DNA from 3 places in the Xanthobacter sp. 91 genome. Region 1 is predicted to be linked to each of the others. Evidence: predicted binding sites of a transcription regulator. Region 1 holds the regulator's gene; each other region holds the start of a gene.
What was found. The regulator LexA, encoded in region 1, represses DNA repair genes until DNA is damaged. The targets are predictions, from matches to a motif close to TGTTCNNNNTGTGTTCNG.
Positions count from the first base shown of each region.

Region 2: A37E_RS0102465 (UvrD-helicase domain-containing protein) is a predicted target of LexA. The motif match lies at 1,474-1,491, and genes of this name have one in related genera.
Region 3: uvrA (excinuclease ABC subunit UvrA) is a predicted target of LexA. The motif match lies at 1,059-1,076, and genes of this name have one in related genera.

Region 1 is NZ_JNIB01000001.1:4,767,197-4,769,460, forward strand. It holds gene glp (gephyrin-like molybdotransferase Glp) at 1-668, shown strand, start outside; gene lexA (transcriptional repressor LexA) at 827-1,537, shown strand; gene A37E_RS0122260 (ComEC/Rec2 family competence protein) at 1,658-2,264, opposite strand, start outside.
Region 2 is NZ_JNIB01000001.1:481,532-483,795, reverse strand. It holds gene A37E_RS0102465 (UvrD-helicase domain-containing protein) at 1-1,392, opposite strand, end outside; gene A37E_RS0102460 (hypothetical protein) at 1,529-1,762, opposite strand; gene A37E_RS0102455 (cupin domain-containing protein) at 1,839-2,225, opposite strand; gene A37E_RS0102450 (MFS transporter) at 2,231-2,264, opposite strand, start outside.
Region 3 is NZ_JNIB01000001.1:4,573,214-4,575,477, reverse strand. It holds gene ssb (single-stranded DNA-binding protein) at 334-894, opposite strand; gene uvrA (excinuclease ABC subunit UvrA) at 1,338-2,264, shown strand, end outside.

The DNA of each region.
Region 1 (2,264 bases):
ACGAGCTGGTGCTGCCGGGCCAGGGCACCGGCAACGACAGCGAAATCGTCGTCTCCAACGCCTTCGGCCTCGCGGAACTGGCCCGCCGCGCCGGCGCCGATGTGACCGACCTCGGCCTCATCAAGGACGACCTCGCCGCCATCCGCGCCGTGGTGGCGCGGGCGCTCTCCGGCGAGTTCGATCTCGTCGTCTCCTCCGGTGGCGCTTCGGTGGGCGATCATGACCTCATGGCCCCGGCGCTGAAGGCGGAAGGGGTCGATCTCTCGGTCCACAAGATCGCGCTCAGGCCCGGCAAGCCGCTGATGTTCGGCCATCGCGGCACCGTGCGGGTGCTGGGGCTGCCAGGCAACCCGGTGTCGTCCCACGTCTGCGGGATGGTCTACCTCGTCCCCCTCATCCGCGCCCTGCAGGGCGATTCCCGCCCCGGCCCCGAGACGGTGCCGGCGCGCCTCGCGGCGGACCTGCCGCCCAATGACGTGCGGCGCGATTTCATGCGCGCGACCCTCGAGCGCCGGGCGGATGGCTCGATCCACGCCATCCCCTGCACCTCGCAGGACAGCGCCATGCTGAGCATTCTTTCCGCCGCCGACTGCCTTCTGGTGCGCCCGCCTTTCGCCCCGGCGGGCCGCGTCGGAGACCCCTGCGAGATTATTCCCTTCGCGGATTGAGCCCTTAACGGAGCCTTCACCACTTGCGGAACACAAAAGGAACAGATAAAGACTGTTCATGATTTGTTTCGCGGCGCACCGGGCGGGATGCGCCTTGAATCGGGACCGGCCGAGAGCGCCTGTTCCGCGGCGGTGCGTGCAAGGAACGGGGCCAGGGAATGCTCACTCGGAAGCAATATGACCTTCTGCGCTTCATCCATGAGCGGCTGAAGGAGACCGGTGTTCCCCCCTCCTTCGACGAGATGAAGGAAGCGCTGGACTTGCGCTCCAAGTCCGGTATCCACCGCCTCATCACCGCTCTGGAAGAGCGCGGCTTCATCCGCCGCCTGCCCAATCGCGCCCGCGCGCTGGAGGTGGTCCGCCTGCCCGACAGCGTGGCGCCGGGCCTCGCCTCCGCCCGGTCCGCAGGGCGGGGTTTCTCGCCCTCGGTCATCGAGGGCAGCCTCGGCAAGGTCCGCCCCGTGGCGGAGGATGACGAGGCGGGACAGGTGGTCTCGGTGCCGGTCATGGGCCGCATCGCCGCCGGCTCGCCCATCTCCGCCATTCAGAGCCGCAGCCATACGCTGAACATCCCGCCCGAAATGCTGGGCTCCGGCGAGCATTTCGCCCTTGAGGTGCGCGGCGACAGCATGATCGAGGCCGGCATCCTCGACGGCGACACGGTGCTGATCCGCAAGTGCGATTCCGCCGACACCGGCGACATCATCGTCGCGCTGGTGGACGACGAGGAAGCCACCCTCAAGCGCCTGCGCAAGAAGGGGGCGTCCATCGCGCTGGAGGCCGCCAATCCGGCCTACGAGACCCGGATCTTCGGTCCCGACCGCGTGCGCATCCAGGGCCGCCTGATCGGCCTCATGCGCCGCTACTGATCCTTATTTCTCCCGCGGGAGATCCGGAACGGGGTGAGGGGCGCGGTGGTCCACGCTCAACGGGCGCCTGCGCTTTTTTGAAGGCGTTGCCCCTCACCCCGACGCCTGGCAATTGTCGTGTCAGGGGGCGGTGGCATCGGTCTGCGGATCGCCCGCATCGACCGCCTCCCGCTCCGGTGCGAGGTCCGGCGGCAGCGGTGCCATCCACGGCCGGGACACTGAGGGGCTGCGGCTTCGCTCGGCCACGAGGGCGCCCTCGCGCAGGGTGAAGGCGAGCGTTCCGGTCCGCGCGAGTTTTTCCGGCGTCAGCACCTCGGCCGGGCAGGCCCGGGGAGGGGCATCGCGGGTCACGACCATGCGGGCATTCAGGCAGTCCGCCTCCAGGCTCTCGGCGCGCCGGGAGACAGCGATGGTGCCGCCGCCGGGCAGCGGCGCGGTGCAGCCGAGCGGGTCGCACAGGAAGGCGGAGGCGAGGTCCTTGGTGCCGGCCGTCCGGCGGTCGCCCTCCCGCGTCAGCCATTGCTCCACCACCAGTTTCTGGCCCGAGGCACCGAGCACGGAAAGCCGTCCATCCGGCATCCGCACCGCCACCGTCTGCGCATCGGGCGCGATGAGGAGGTCCGGCTTCAGCGGCGTTCCCGCCACCAGCGCGGCGAGGCCGAGGGGCACCAGCGCTGCGAGGGTGAGCACGCCCCGCAGCAGGCAGAGGGCCAGCAGCGCGAGGGAG
Region 2 (2,264 bases), 4.3 Mb from region 1:
CTGCAGCGGCACGCCGGCGGCGCGGGCGACATCATGAATCTGCTTCACCGTGGCATCGCCGATGCCGCGCTTGGGCACGTTGACGATGCGCTCGAAGGCGAGATCGTCGGCGGTCGAGTTCACGCAGCGCAGATAGGCCAGCGCATCGCGGATTTCCGCCCGCTCGTAGAAGCGCGGGCCGCCGATGACGCGGTAGGGCATGCCGAGCGTGACGAAACGGTCTTCGAACTCGCGCATCTGGAAGGAGGCGCGGACCAGGATGGCGATCTCGGACAGGCGATGCCCGGCGCGTTGCAGCGCCTCGATCTCCTCGCCGACGGCGCGGGCCTCCTCGCCGGAATCCCACGCTCCGGTGACGCTGACGCGCTCGCCCTCGTCGCCCTCGGAGAACAGGGTCTTGCCGAACCGTCCCTCATTATGGGCGATGAGGTGGGCGGCGGAGGCGAGGATGTGCCCGGTGGAGCGGTAGTTGCGCTCCAGCCGGATGACCTTGGCGCCGGGAAAATCGCTCTCGAACCGGAGGATGTTGTCCACCTCGGCACCGCGCCAGCCGTAGATGGACTGGTCGTCGTCACCGACGCAGCAGACATTCTTCGAGCCCTGGGCGAGCAGGCGCAACCAGAGATACTGGGCGACGTTGGTGTCCTGATACTCGTCCACCAGCAGGTACTTGAACCGGCGGTGGTATTCGGCGAGCACGTCCGGATTCTCGCGGAACAGGCGGATGCCTTCCAGCAGCAGGTCGCCGAAATCCACCGCGTTCAGTGCCTTCAGCCGGTCCTGATAGGCGGCATAGAGCATGCCGCCCTTGCCGTTGGCGAACACCGCGCCCTCTCCGGGGGGCACGTCCTTCGGGGACAGGCCACGGTTCTTCCAGCCGTCGATGGTGGAAGCGAGCAGCCGCGCCGGCCAGCGCTTCTCGTCGATATTCTCGGCGGCGAGGAGCTGCTTGAGCAGGCGGATCTGGTCGTCCGTGTCGAGGATGGTGAAGCCGCTCTTCAGCCCCACCAGCTCATGGTGGCGCCGGAGGATGCGCACGCCGATGGAATGGAAGGTGCCGAGCCAGGGCATCCCCTCGATCTGGTCGCCGACCATGCCGTGGATGCGGTCCTTCATCTCCCGCGCCGCCTTGTTGGTGAAGGTCACCACGAGGATCTGCGAGGGGAAGGCGCGACCGGAGGCGAGGATATGGGCGACGCGGGCGGTGAGCACGCGCGTCTTGCCCGTACCTGCGCCGGCGAGCACCAGCAGCGGGCCGTCCAGCGTTTCCACCGCCTCACGCTGCTCCGGATTGAGGCCGGCGAGATAGGACGCCTGCGGCCCGGCTGGGGCGATGGCGGCGCGCGCACGCGCGGCGATGCCGCCGGGCTTCAGGCCGGGAAGCTCTGGCACTCCACCGGGCTCGTGGCCCGGACGGCGCGGGGATTCAGGCGGTCTCAATGCAAAAGGTCTCGGTGCGCGTGATTCGCTCAAGGGAACAAAATGGCATCGCGCGCGCCGGATTGCGAGCTTGGCCGCAGGCGGACCCTTATCTGAGCAGTTCGGCGGTGCCTTCGCGCCGCCAGGTGCGCGCCCGAAGCCGCGGCGCCAGCCACCAGGACAGCGGCGCGGAGACGATCGACGAGCCGAGCACCACGAAGGGCATCAGGCCCATGGCCTCGCGCGCCAGCGGCGACAGCAGCAGCGCCAGCAGGCCGGCGAAGAATGTGACCGCCTGGATCATCATGAACAGCATGGCGGCGAGTTGCAGCCGGATCGACATGGTCGGAGCCTCCTTCCGAGACGGACATTTCGGAAGGTCAACCGGCCCACGTGGACCGGGGTTCCCCGCGCGGTGTTCAGGTTCCCGCGAGGTCGGCGGCCGCATCCGGAAGGGTGGGGGCCGCCTTGGGATCGGCGGCCGGCGCCACGGGCAGATGCACGACGTAGAACTTGCGGACCGCGGTCACGCTCTTCCACACCCCCTTGAAGCCCGAGGGGATGACGAAGGACTGGCCGGCATGGAAGGTCTCCGTATGGCCCGAAGCGTCCGTCAGCTCGACGGTGCCTTCCACGAGGACGCAGAACTCGTCCTCGTCATAGCTCACCTCGATCTCCGACGGTGCCGAGGCCCAGAACCCCGCCGAAAAGGCGCCGGTGCGATCCTGATACCATTCATGCACGGTCGTGGCGGCATCGGGATTCAGCGGCGGGGAAGGATCGAAGCGGATGGAGCGGATGGTCATGGGGGTCACTCCCGGCGCGTCTGGCTCGCTGTGTGTGGC
Region 3 (2,264 bases), 190 kb from region 1:
CAGCACTCGCATGGATTGGTGAGGTGCTTCCTTCTAGCCGATTCACCCCTGCGACGCCAGCAAAACCCCTCTGGCGGACGTAAATTTATACTATATAAATCAATGGGTTGTGCGGACCATCTCGCAGGTCTCCGGACAATTTGTCGGTTTTGCGTCAGATGGGCCCGCGAACGCCGCCTGAAGCGGCCGGAAACGGGGCCTGCGACCGCACAACAAAAGCCCGCCCGCGCCATGCGCAGGCGGCGACTTTCCGTGAGCCGACCGGCACCAAAGCGGGGACGGCCAGCACCAAGACCGGCCGCGGCGCCCCGTCCTCAAATCCGAAGGCGCGCCTCAGAACGGGATTTCGTCGTCGAGATCGGCCGCGGGGCGTCCGCCACCCGAACCGCCGCCCATTCCGCCGCCAGCCGGTGCCGGACGGCGCCCGCCGCCGGAACCGCCGCCGCTGTAGCCGCCGAAGCTGCCGCCTCCGCCGCCCATGGGGCTGGCCGAGCCGAAGTCGGAGCCGCCGCCATATTCGTCCGCGCCGGAGCCGGCGCCGCCCTCACGACCGTCGAGCAGGGTCAGCTCGCCGCGATAGGGGCGCAGCACAACCTCGGTGGTGTAGGTCTCGCGACCGTCCTTCTCATACTTGCGGGTCTCGAGCTGGCCCTCGATGTAGACCTTGGAGCCCTTCTTCAGGAAACGCTCGGCCACGCCGACCAGGTTCTCGTTGAAGATCACCACCCGGTGCCACTCGGTGCGCTCGCGGCGCTCGCCGGAGGCCTTGTCGCGCCAGTTCTCGGACGTGGCGATGGACAGGTTGCAGACGCGGCCGCCGTTCTGGAACGACTTGACCTCCGGGTCGCGGCCCAGATTGCCGACCAGGATCACCTTGTTGACGCTGCCGGCCATCCCGCTCTCCCTCGTGCCGTGTTCCGCCGTTCCGCAGGCCGCCATTGCGACGCGCCGCGAATCCCGCACCCTACCGTCCCCGCCGGGTCATGCGACCCCCGGCGCGGCTTTATCCCCATGATGAACCGCCGCTGGCCGCCGTGCGTAACAGCTCATGGCTTAAATGTTCACGTTGTGTTCCTAACCGACTTCCCCCAGACTGGCAAGAGCATCGGCGCGCTCGATCCGAGTCGCCCCGCTCTTTTTGGGTGGCGCCCTTCGGAGTTCGTATTATGTTCTCTTCCGCATCGCACAAGGTTCACTACATTTCCGAGAGTTCATGAGCACGTTCCCCGGCGCGCTGCGCGGCTTTCCGGCCGCTGGCGTGCTCGCCGCTGCAAGGGCGGCACGATCGTTTCTCAGGCCCCGACCCCTTTTTGCGCCGCAGGCGCCAGCGGATGTCCATGTCTGATCGCGCAGCCTCCCCGCGTCCCATCCCGCGCCGCGATGCCCGTACCCTTTCGGTGCGCGGCGCGCGCGAGCACAATCTCAAGAACGTGGACCTCGAAATCCCCCGCGACAGCCTGGTGGTGTTCACCGGCCTGTCCGGCTCGGGCAAGAGCTCTCTGGCCTTCGACACCATCTATGCGGAAGGCCAGCGGCGCTATGTGGAAAGCCTCTCCGCCTATGCCCGCCAGTTCCTGGAGATGATGCAGAAGCCGGACGTGGACCAGATTGACGGTCTCTCGCCGGCCATCTCCATCGAGCAGAAGACCACCTCGAAGAATCCACGCTCCACGGTCGGCACCGTCACCGAGATCTACGACTACATGCGCCTTCTGTGGGCGCGCACCGGCGTGCCCTACTCCCCGGCCACGGGGCTGCCCATCGAGAGCCAGACCGTCTCGCAGATGGTTGACCGCACCCTCGCGCTGCCGGAAGGCACGCGGCTCTTCCTGCTCGCGCCGGTGGTGCGCGGGCGCAAGGGCGAGTACCGCAAGGAACTCGCCGAGTGGATGAAGAAGGGTTTCCAGCGGGTCAAAATCGACGGCACCTTCCACGAGATCGCCGACGCGCCGGCCCTCGACAAGAAGTTCAAGCACGACATCGACGTGGTGGTGGACCGCATCGTGGTGCGCGCGGACCTCGCCCAGCGGCTCGCCGACAGCTTCGAGACCGCGCTCGGCCTCGCCGACGGGATCGCGGTGGCCGAGTTCGCCGACGAGAAGGACGAGGCGGGCGATCCGCGGCGCATCATCTTTTCCGAGAAGTTCGCCTGCCCGGTGTCCGGCTTCACGATTTCCGAGATCGAGCCGCGGCTGTTCTCCTTCAACAATCCCTTCGGCGCCTGCCCGGCCTGCGACGGCCTCGGCGTGGAGCAGACCATCGAC